Regions from separate parts of the Paenibacillus sp. PastF-3 genome, predicted to be linked through region 2. Evidence: riboswitches for the same ligand, from Rfam matches in the RefSeq annotation. Region 2 holds a riboswitch; the other holds the start of a gene.
The links. A riboswitch is a leader RNA that binds a small molecule or an ion and turns the genes downstream of it on or off. The one in region 2 is predicted to bind thiamine pyrophosphate.
Positions count from the first base shown of each region.

Region 1 (6,094 bases), on a different contig from region 2:
TGGCAGAATAATGCGGCGCAGTGCCTGGGTACGAGTCATCCCAACGGAGAAAGCCGCTTCCCACTGACCTTTATGTATCGACAGAATAGCCGCACGGATGATTTCCGATGAATAAGCCCCTACACTAAGCGTAAATCCAATGGTCGCGGCTATGAAAGGGTCGAGCACAATTCCCACTGCCGGCAAACCATAAAAAATAATAAACAGTTGTACTAACAATGGGGTTCCACGAATGACCCATACATAAAAGCGGGCGATTAGCTTCGGAAGTATCCACGGGGAGAGACGAGCCAGTGCTGTCAATATCGCTAAGATCATTCCCAGTGCAAATGATATCAATGCCAATGGAATGGTAAAAGCCACCCCAGCTTTTAGCAGGGGTAGCAGTGAATCTAAGAAAATTTGTATTTTGCGGTCATCCATTTTTAGACATCCTTTTTTGGCTCCAAGCTGGTTAGCTTCTGAACCCTTGAATTATTTTGAAACGTCAGCACCAAAGTATTTCTCAGAAATCTTTAAGTACGTGCCATCGCTCTTCATTTCAACAATTGCATCACTAACTGCTTTTACCAACTCTTCGTTGCCTTTTAAGAAAACAGCTGCGCTTTGTGAACCGTCTGGAATCTCATCTACTACTTTAATTTTTACATCAGGCTTTTGCTTTTTCAGGTCTAGATAAGACAAACCATCATTTACAGTCGCATCAATACGGCCTGAGGTCAATAGGTCCATCGCTTGATTGAAGCCATCTGTAGCTACAATTTCAGCCCCGTTCTCACGGGCGATATCAGACAGGTTACTGGTCAGAGATTGTCCGGCTTTTTTCCCCTTAAGATCTGCAAAGGTTTTGATATCCTCATTGTTTTCACTCACTATCAATACCGCTTTAGATACGATATACGGTTCGGAGAAATCATATTTCACTTTACGATCTTCATTAATGGATACTTCGTTAAAAATAACATCAAACCGCTTGGCATCCATCCCAGCAAAAATACCGTCCCACTGTGTCTCAAAAAACTCTGGTTCAACACCGAGACGCTTCGCTACTTCCTCAGCAATTTCTACATCAAAGCCGGTCAGTTTGCCCGAAGCGTCATGATAAGTAAAGGGTGCATAGGTCCCTTCTGTTCCTATACGCAATTTGCCGCTAGCTTTAACAGCTTCCAGACTGTTTTGTGCAGTGGCTGTATTTCCAGCATTCGTTCCAGCTGAAGAATTCTTAGACGTACCGGTATTCGAATTATTGCCGCAGGCCGCTACAAACACCACGGTTAACGCCAATAGAATAGTTAAACTTAGTTTTTTCATAATTAATTCCCCTCTCTTTACCCGGAATTCATCCGGTAAATTGTATACTACACTGGCCGCTGTATACCGTCAATGATTTTTTCCGATTATATACATCGGAATTGTAATATTAGGTAAATCTCTACCCTTATATTACCCAATCTTAGAATAATCCTTCACAAGATCCTCTCTTTACATCTCAGAAAGATATGGTATATTTATAAACAAATTAAATATGGACCTGTTATTTCACTAGGGGAGTCGGCCGACTGAGACGGAGCTTCAAGCTCCGGACCCTTGGAACCTGATCTGGATCATACCAGCGGAGGGAAGTGGAGCAGAATTTTCATCCCATGCATTTTAGTGTTCCTATGCAGAATGAACTTTTTGACCCATTTATTTCCCTTCGGAAATGAATGGGTCTTTATTTGTTTACAATCAATCACAAAACTTAAGCATACAAGAAGTTTATCCATCACAAAACGTTTAGGAGGTTCGATCATCACGACAATCCTATCCATTCAAGGCTTAACCTACTCTTTTCCGGAATCTGAACACCCCCCTGTATTTGCAGATCTATCCTTAGATATCAGCAGAGGAGAGTTTGTCTCGGTCATTGGGGCTAGCGGATGCGGAAAAAGCACGCTTTTCAAAACTATAGCAGGCTTGCTCGAACCCACTCACGGGCAAATAATAATTCATTCGAACCCGTCATCCTCTACTCGCTTAGGTCAGATCGCTTACATGCCTCAGCAGGATTTGCTGTTGCCTTGGAGAACCGTGCTCGACAACTGTCTTTTGCCCTGGGAGATTAAACCAACGTTTAGCAAACAACAGACGATCTCTCGCATTCAAGAAATGCTTTCACGTTTCGGTTTAGCCGATGTAGAGAGGGCATATCCCCATGAGCTGTCGGGTGGCATGAAACAGCGAGTCGCATTTCTACGAACGCTTGTAGCTGGTGGCGGGGCCGGTCTTATGCTGCTAGATGAGCCGTTTGGAGCGCTCGATGCTATGACCAAACGTGAGATACACCGTTGGCTATTGGAGCTTTGGGATGAGCTGGGTCAAACAGTGATGCTCATCACCCATGATCTAGAGGAAGCGCTATTACTAAGCGATCGGATTTATTTATTGTCTGGAGGAATCCATAGCGAAATCCAGGAGATTGTCGTTGATTTACCGAGGCCAAGACATTACAAGTTGAACTATGAACCCCGGTTTATAGCGTTGCGGGAAGAGTTGGAGCGGAGACTGTATGCAGCCCATATCTTTTAAAAAATATGTAAACAATTACGTTCCCTTCATTCTATTGCTGTTGTTCATTCTTGTGATCTGGGAGTCAGCTGTTCGTCTTCACTTGATTCCAGCCTTTATCCTACCTGCACCTTCTTCAATAGGCATCGCATTGATCGAACACAGGCAATTACTCAGACCGCATTTATTGACGACATTGCAGGAAATATGCGTAGGCTTTGTTCTCTCAGTTATTTGTGGTGCACTGCTGGGCACCGGAATGTACTTGTTTCGTCCCCTTGAAAAGGCCATCTATCCGTTCCTTATTATCAGTCAGACGATTCCGTTAATCGCGCTATCCCCCATTTTTATTATGTGGTTCGGGTATACGCTATGGAGCAAAGTGGCTGTTGTGTTTCTAACTGCTTTTTTTCCAGTCGTTGTGAGTACATATGACGGATTTCGTACAAGTGGTCAAGCCTACAAAGACTTATTGTTAACATTTGGCGCCAACCGCTGGCAACTGCTCGTTAAAACCCAAATCCCGCTGGCGCTGCCCTCCTTTTTCTCAGGACTAAAGCTATCCATTGTGTACTCCGTGATTGGAGCGACCATCGGCGAATGGCTCGGCGGAAGCAAAGGACTCGGTTACTTTAGCCGAAGGATGGCCGGAAATTTGCAAAGTGCCGAAATGTTCGCCGCTGTATTTCTGTTGTCCGCGCTTGGTATAGTGTTGTTTCTAATGATAGCTCTGCTCGAACCATTATTTTTAAAGAAAAGAGGATCTAAACAATGAATGATTTGAATTTCCAAAGAAAATGGCTTATTCCCGTATTTCTCATATGTTCAGTCCTAATCTTCACCAGCTGCGGAAAAGCATCCAATGTAAGCAATACTCCTGCTAATTCATCTAATAACGAAATTAAACAAACGCACAAGCTGACGATTATGCTCGATTGGTATCCCAATGCCGTTCACTCTTTTTTATATGCTGCTGAGCAGAATGGTTATTTCCAAGAGGAAGGTCTGGACGTAGAGATCCAAATGCCCGCAGACAGCAATGACGCACTGAAACTTGTAGCAGCGAATCAAATCGATTTAGCGCTTAGTTATCAGCCTCAGGTGCTCATGGCACGCAGTGAGAACATTCCAGTACGTTCGATTGCTGCGATTGTGAGACATCCGCTTAATCATTTAATGGTACCTCAGACTGGAGACATTCATAGTCCCAAAGACCTCACAGGTAAACAGATTGGGTATTCTTCCATTCCTCTTTATGAAGCCATGATTCGTACGATGATCCAAAACGATGGGGGTGACCCTAAGGCCAGCAAATTAATCGACGTAGGCTTTGACCTTATTCCGGCGATTGCGACGGGGCAAGTGGATGCCATTATGGGAGGGTTCATTAACCACGAACAATTAATCTTGGAAAAAGAAGGGCATTCCGTGAACTCGTTCAACCCCACGGATTACGGAGTCCCTGATTATTACGAGCTAGTACTTGTCGCCAGCGATCAAGGAATACAAAATTCTGAGTCCTATTTCAAAAAGTTTCTAAATGCAATTACTAAAGGACAACAATTTGTGCAGGAGAATCCGGAAAAAGCGTTGAATTTGCTGCTTGCACACGAAGATGAGACCTCTCCACTTGATAAGCAAATTGAAGAGAAGAGTCTGGCTATTCTACTACCGCTAATGAATGCGGGTGACCAAGATTTTGGATATCAAGAACCCGCGTCTTGGGAGAAGGTACGACAGTGGCTATCAGACAATGATTTACTGTCTACTGACATCAAAGCTGAGGATGCTTTTATTAATCTTTAAACATTAGCTATTCGCCCATAAAACTTGAGGAGGAATTATCATGTGTTATCTATCCAAAGTACGGGAATTCAATCCCTTGATCCACAATATCACCAATATCGTGGTAGCGAATTTTTCAGCCAACGGTCTTTTAGCGCTTGGAGCCTCCCCCTTTATGGCGGATGCTCACGAAGAAGTGGCAGATATCGCCGCATTTTCATCTGCCGTAGTTCTGAATATCGGCACACTGAATGACTACGCCATTCAATCTATGGTGCTCGCGGGACAATCTGCGAATAAGCACGGCGTTCCCTTAGTTCTTGATCCAGTGGGTGCGGGAGCCACTGCTTATCGAACAGCTGTCACTCAAAAGCTTGTGAATGAGATGCAAATTACCGCTCTACGTGGCAATGTGGCTGAAGTTGCCAATGTCATTGGTGAGAGCTGGTCTATCAAAGGGGTGGATGCTGGTGAAGGTGAGGGCGATGTCGTCGTCTTGGCTGAGACTGCTGCGCGGAAGTTAGATTGTGTGGTTATCATCACCGGAAAAGATGATGTCATCACAAATGGAGATAACACCTACATTGCCAGCAATGGTCACCCTATTCTAACAAAAGTAACGGGAACCGGTTGTTTGCTAAGTGCAGTAGTCGGTGCATTTCTTGCGGTAAGTGAAGGAGCATCTCTTGAAGCAGCAGTCGAAGCTCTCTCCTTCTATGGAGTGGCTGCTGAAATCGCCGCTGAACTAACGGCTGGACAAGGTCCGGGGAGCTTTCAAATCGAGTTTCTAAATCAATTGAGCTTGCTCACAGCTGAAACTTACAAAGATAAATCAAAAATTAAACAACTCAGATAACAACCCTAAGGAGTGAACAGAATGACTATATCCAAAGCTTTAACTATAGCCGGCTCGGATAGCGGTGGTGGCGCTGGCATCCAGGCAGATCTAAAAACCTTTCAAGAGCTTTCTGTATATGGCATGTCCGCACTCACAGCTGTGACAGCCCAAAACACACTAGGAGTTCAGGGCGTATTTCCGTTGACACTGGAAGCTATTACGCAACAGCTTGATTCCATTGGAATTGATTTGAAGCCTGAGGCCGTGAAGACTGGGATGCTTTTTAACAGTGACATCATTTGTATCGTAGCAGAGAAGATCCAGCAATATGACTGGCATAATCTTGTAGTTGATCCTGTAATGGTTGCTAAAGGTGGCTCTACCTTGCTCCGGCAGGAAGCTGTTCACTCCTTAATCAGCCATCTGCTGCCCTTAGCATTGGTGACGACGCCCAATATTCCAGAGGCCGAAATGATTACTAACCGAAGCATCACCACCATCGAAGAACGTAAAGAAGCGGCTAAAATCATTCATTCCATGGGCTCTGACTATGTAGTGCTAAAAGGTGGGCATGATACCTCAACTACAGCGGTTGTCGATCTTCTATATGATGGTCAAGAGTTTATCTATATGGAGAGTACTCGGATTCAGACTAAACATACCCATGGCACTGGCTGCACCTATTCAGCAGCAATTACTGCTGAGCTAGCCAAAGGCAAATCCGTTGCTGAGGCCATTCAAACCGCCAAAGCTTTTATACAAGCGGCGATTGAAGATGAGCTGGGCATTGGGGCTGGACATGGACCTACGAATCATTTTGCATATCAGAATAGATTGCGAGGGATGAACCTTGAAGCAAATAGACAGTGATCAACTACGTAATTTATTAAAAGTCTATTTCATTATGGGCAGTGTGAATTGCCT
Region 1 covers NZ_JARXWM010000001.1:99,235-105,328, reverse strand. The annotation lists gene M2444_RS00480 (amino acid ABC transporter permease) at 1-423, opposite strand, end outside; gene M2444_RS00475 (amino acid ABC transporter substrate-binding protein) at 475-1,311, opposite strand; TPP riboswitch at 1,535-1,638, shown strand; gene M2444_RS00470 (ABC transporter ATP-binding protein) at 1,678-2,568, shown strand; gene M2444_RS00465 (ABC transporter permease) at 2,549-3,322, shown strand; gene M2444_RS00460 (ABC transporter substrate-binding protein) at 3,319-4,353, shown strand; gene thiM (hydroxyethylthiazole kinase) at 4,394-5,188, shown strand; gene thiD (bifunctional hydroxymethylpyrimidine kinase/phosphomethylpyrimidine kinase) at 5,210-6,040, shown strand; gene thiE (thiamine phosphate synthase) at 6,021-6,094, shown strand, end outside.
Region 1: linked by a shared signal. The riboswitch ahead of M2444_RS00470 (ABC transporter ATP-binding protein) and the one ahead of M2444_RS12415 (ECF transporter S component) in region 2 are both predicted to bind thiamine pyrophosphate.

Region 2 (6,094 bases):
GTGACCATAATAATCGAGGCTCCCGCCGAAAGCAGCCGCTCAAGCTTCTCGAGCAAAGAGAACGTATTCCGTGCGTCCAGCCCAAAGGTCGGCTCGTCTAGCAGCAATATGTGTTGCCCTTTTACGATCGCCGTCGCGACGCTTAATCGTCTCTTCTGCCCCATCGACAGCTGATACGGATGCCGCGAGGCAACGTCCTCTAAATAAAGTTCTTCCATTAGCTTATACGCCTTCGCACGCCGAATTTCGCAATGAACGCCATCCAGCAACAACGAATACTCGATCTCTTCCCGTACCGAATGTGTTACAAATTGAAATTCGGGGTTTTGAAAAACGAATGCGATATGCTCGGCCGCTTGCGCAACATGCTCCGCTTCCCGGCCTGCTATCTTGCATATCCCTTCGGTCTTAATCAGTCGCATGATCGAGAGCAGCAAGGAGCTCTTACCCGCTCCGTTATGGCCGATGATCCCGATCCATTGACCAGGGGTGACGATTGCCCTCCCTACTTCGATGACCGCCCTGTTCCCTCGTTTCCCGCGAAACCTGTCCATTTCCAGATAGACATCTTCCCGATCGTTTGCGTTTGAATAACGAGTAATGCAGTCTGACCTCCGGGATTTATTCTCGATATAGTCCTCCCAGACGCCCGGATACCAAATTCCGTATTCTTGTAGCTCTCTCCTTTTAGCTGAAAAGATTTCCGTCGGCGATCCGTCAGCGATAACTACTCCTTCACGGGATAACACGACGATCCGATCGAAAAAGTCGATTACGCCTTCGATCTTATGTTCAATGACGATCAAGGTAATGCCTTCGGACAGGCTTCTGATCGCAGACCATACCAGCTCCGTACCCTCGCTATCCAACAGCGCTGTCGGTTCGTCCAGGAAAATCACTTCTGGCTCCATAGCCAGAACGGAAGCTATGGCTAATCGCTGTTTCATCCCTTGCGATAACGATTGGATTGCGATATGGATATCAGGAATTTTCAAGCCGACTTGAGCGAGATAAAGGCGGATCAGACCTGCCATTTCTTCGCGGGGGACGCGCATGTTCTCGAGAACGAAAGCCATCTCCTCGTCCACATATGGCATACAGAACTGCGTATCCGGATCTTGGAATACGTATCCCCATCGCTCGGGAACAAATGTCTCTTCAGCGATCATCGGAACTTCGATCGAACCGGGAATCAAACCGCTCAACACCTGCAGCAGCGTCGACTTCCCGCATCCGCTCGGGCCGAGCAGCAGCGTCTTCTCCCCCTGGTGGAAAGAAAGGGAAATGCCCTTGAACAACAAGGAGTCCTCTCCGGCAAACTTAAGCTTTAGGTTCTTAACTCTCGCAGCTATGGAGACTCCAGGCGTCATAGTCGTGTCAATGCGTCATAGTCCGCCTTGGACGCCGGTCTCAACACTTTGGTTACGCCTGTGAGCTCAAGCGCTTTGGACAGTCCGAAGGCGAAGATACCGGCGATGACGATACTTCCGAGTCCCCTCAGTCCGATCAGCAGCGTATAGTTCCAAGCGGACAACGATTCAATGTAACCGTAGCCGAAATCCAGCACCAACGAACCCGCCGCCGCCGCGAGCGCGGCCAGCGACGTGACCCAGACGTTCGCGTTGCGATAGAGGAAAATCGCGAAGACTAACTCCGCGCCCAATCCCTGCAACGCGCCGTAATACAAGGTCGAAAGCCCCCATTCACTGCCCAATAGCGCACTAACGGAAGCCGCCGCAATCTCAGCCAGAAGCGCCACTCCCGGCTTGCGGATGATGAGAAACGCGAACGTCCCGGCAATGAACCACATGCCGTATATCGTTTGCTCCGCATGGGTACCCAGCGGTTTGACCACGTCGTACATCGGTCCCCAGATTTTATAGATAATTCCGAATACGACCGCGATCACGATGGTTACCAGAATATCAGTCAGCTTCAATCCCCGTGACCTCGTCCCTTTGTCTTGTTGTCCTTGCCTTTGTCCTTGCTTAGCTTGTTCCATGCTTCAACAACTTCCCTTCTAGGTTCTTGGATTCGTTGCTCGCATGATGTGAGTAATTTTAAAAAGCCTACCCATTCATGGGTAGGCTTGCGCATGGCATCAAAAAAAAGGATGCTCGACAATAACGTCTCTACGCTGGCATTACCCAGATCAGATTGACGGTCAGCGGCATAAGGCCGCTATCTCAGCCTGACTTCATCAAGCACCCGTTTATTGCGATTCAACTTCCTATAACTTATATCATAAGTAAACTTTTTACAATATGATTTTCGTTCCTTGGGTATCCCTATCGCGGTATCTAAGTGTAGAACGCTCACCATTGCTCGGACATCTTAAAAGTGACGGCGAGATCATCATCACCTGAGAGTGAGTTAACTACCAAAGTAACCGGCTCATCCTGAAGCTCGTAAGAGAGCCGCTCGTTAAGCAAGTTAACGGCCAAATTCGCATACGCACCAGAGATCCCTGATCCTGTACCTTGCATAATCACCTTTCCACCCGTGACCGTAGTGCAGGTGTAATTGACAAGCAGTGCTGTGTCCGTAACAGGAATATCCGTAGTTGGTGTAGGGAAATTTTCAAATGTCCCATCCAGAGTTCCACCTGCAACGACCATATAACGCACAGGTCTCTTGGATAGAATATCTAAAGCAGCCGGTCTAATTTCAGCCGCAAGACCTTGTGGAATAGTAAAGGCAGGACTCCTCATAAAGCTGATCGCTGCGAAGTCAGTCGATGTAACCGATACGTTATCACGTATTTCCGAGGTTATACGGCTTACTTGAAACACATCCAGATTAACAGCCGTCCAGACACCGTTCACATCCACAAGAAAAACCTGAATCTTTAATTGCTCCTGTGAATACACAAAATTAAATTGAAATAAATCCTCTACAATAGGGTAGGTCTTACTTAACGTTTCCCGATATTGCAGCTCAAATAATTCTTCAATAAAGACTGTCTGATGACTTGCACTATTGGCTAAACCCGTTAAATAACAAGCCGCTCCAGCTGATCCATTGTTAACTACTTCGATCACAACTTGATCTATTGGACGGGTACCGTCGACAGGTAAATTAATGATTGTGCTTGTAGAGAGGACAGGCAATGTCTTCACACCTCCTATTCATATCAAATTATATCTATATGCTATGCAATCAATTTTTAGAATTCTTGGATGATATTAAAATAGAGAAGTGCTAAACAGATATAAAATACAGATTTGCCACCAAATAAAGGATGTGGTAAACTCGACTTAACTTTTTATGAACGGAGGGTTACGTGTGATAGATTTTATCCGAGTTAGAACTTTGCGCGGCTAATTGAATAGCGCTAAAGCTCTGCCCATGTGCAGAGGACTCAGGATAGGTCTACCCATTTAACTCCATAGAAGCCAACAAACTAATACGCCTTCGGTGTCCTTATAAGGACGGTAGCGTTTATGTGAGAATTATAAGGATAAAGTATATCGTGAAACTTATACTTTCTTATAATTTAAACCAACTGCTGCTCGTAAGGGATTAAGTTATCATTTCCCTACGCCCCAGCCGTTGTTTAATTTGATATATCTATGGAAGACCCTAATGTTGTAACGGAGATTTCCCCTTACACATTTGTCTGACGTCCTCTAACGAACCATAAGCACAGGCAGATGACCTGTGTTTTTTTGCGTTTACTATTTACTACTGGAGGATGAATAAATATATGGAACAACTACGAGAAAAAGCTATTATAGTCGGTGTCCAGCTACAAAACGAAACAAACTTCGCTTATTCAATGGAAGAACTCACTAATCTGGCAGCTGCCTGTGACCTAGAAGTTGTAGGAGAGCTTAGTCAGAAGGCAAGTCGGATCAACCCTTCCCACTATATCGGCACAGGCAAAATCCAAGAATTATCTGCTCTCTTAGAAGCGCATGATGCTCCTATTGTTATTTTTAATGATGAGCTGTCTCCTTCACAGATTCGCAATTTGGAGTCCTCTCTAGGCCGTCAGGTCATTGACCGGACGATTCTGATCCTGAATATTTTCGCAGAACGAGCGAAGACCAAAGAAGCTCAGCTGCAAGTGGAAGTAGCTAAGCTGCAATATATGCTCCCCCGATTAACAGGTCTCCGAGAATCTCTCGGCAGACAAGGTGGTGGTGCTGGGCTGAAGAACAGAGGCGCTGGTGAAACAAAGCTGGAGCTGGATCGCAGAAGAATTGAAGAACGGATTTCAGCATTACAGGTTGAGCTTCAACAGCAAGTAGCAAGGCGCCAAATTCAGCGGAAGCAGCGGCATAAGAATGAGGTTCCTGTCGTCTGTCTCGTCGGCTATACGAATACCGGCAAGTCCAGCTTAATGAATGTAATCGTGGAGACGTATCATCCAGGCTCTAATAAGCAAGTGTTCGCCAAGGATATGTTATTCGCTACGCTGGAGACATCCGTTCGGAGCATTGAGCTACCGGATCACAAAACCTTTTTATTAACAGATACCGTTGGATTCGTCAGCCAGCTTCCCCATCATCTGGTCAAAGCCTTCCGCTCCACGCTCGAAGAGGTGACCGAAGCTGACTTATTGATTCATGTAGTCGATATTTCCGATCCCCAGCATCAGCAGCATATGGCTGTCACCGATGAGACTTTGAGAGCGCTCGGTGCGGACCAAATTCCAACGGTTTATGCCTACAACAAAGCTGACCTAACGGACCTACCTTACCCTCACCTTGAGGGTGACAATGTCTATCTTTCCGCCAAACAAAATAGCGGGATAGCTGAACTTACAGATCTGATTCGCAGCCATGTTTTTACGGATTATGTACAGTGTCAAATTCTGATTCCATTTGATCGCGGCAATGTGGTCTCCTATTTTAACGAGCATGCCCATGTCCAATCGACTAGCTATGAAGAAACAGGCACAAGGCTTGAACTGGAATGCAGAAAATCTGATTTCGAGAAATTCCGCAGTGACTTTGTTCAGCTTTAGGCTATAAGACGCAGCAAAGGGGTTGTCCCATAAGTCATAAATGACTCAGGGACAGCCCCTTCTTCTACTTATTGGTGGAAGCGAACCCGGTTAACTATCCGAAATATTTCACTTATTGTGCAAGCAATTTATCCAACAAGCGAATGATCATCGCAACCGACTCCGCACGGGATGCAGTATCATTCGGTTTGAACAATTCGTTGCCTTTACCAGTTACTATGCCAGCAGTTGCAAAAGCATTAATTTGTTCAGAAGCCCAGTTCGTAGCTACATCCAAAAATAGATTGGATGCGTTAGGAACATAGTTTATCAGACGAGCAAGCATTGCAACGATCTCAGCGCGGGAAATTTCTTGATTAGGATGGAAAGAACCATCACTATATCCCGTGATTACCCCTTTAGCTTGTAATGCTGCAATCGATTTTGAAGCCCAATGTCCTTGTGTATCAGAGAAGAATGAACCGCTTGAATTCGGTAGACCAAAAGCTTTTGCTACCATTGTGGCGAACTCGGCGCGAGTTACCTTTTGATTCGGATGGTAAGAACCATCACTATAACCCGTTACAATCCCCATCTTAGCTGCACGCTCCACTACGGAGGCACTCCACGAAGATGCCGGAACATCCGTAAAGTGTATAGCGGGAGCAGACTTCTCTTTTTCCACGATAGCCTTAACTGCCTCTACATTTACCTTGTCGTTGAACACCAGCTTTGACGCTGTTGGCGCTGTTGGCGTTACTGTTGGCTTCGGTGTTGATGTTGGTGGCGTTGGCGATACTGGTGGCGTTGCTGTTGAATTTGGTGTCGATGCTGGTGGTGTCGGTGTCGGTGTCGGTGTCGGTGTTGGTGTTGGTGTTGGTGTTGGTGTTGGTGTTGGTGTTGGTGTTGGTGTTGGTGTTGGTGTTGGTGTTGGTGTTGGTGTTGGTGTCTCAGTTTCCGTTGTTTTCTTGACAGAAAACTCATCGATCAATGTACCCGCAATTGTACGTGCCTTCACATGAATCGCATCTTCTGTAATTTCAATAGCGGAGTACACAGGAACGTCTTCATCAAAAATATAATTCAAATAATTATATTGCGTGCCATCATAGAATTTCCAGCCTGAAGCACCACCATCAAGGT
Region 2 covers NZ_JARXWM010000005.1:145,358-151,451, reverse strand. The annotation lists gene M2444_RS12420 (ABC transporter ATP-binding protein) at 1-1,370, opposite strand, end outside; gene M2444_RS12415 (ECF transporter S component) at 1,367-2,002, opposite strand; TPP riboswitch at 2,111-2,222, opposite strand; gene M2444_RS12410 (hypothetical protein) at 2,316-3,110, opposite strand; gene hflX (GTPase HflX) at 3,707-4,972, shown strand; gene M2444_RS12400 (S-layer homology domain-containing protein) at 5,085-6,094, opposite strand, start outside.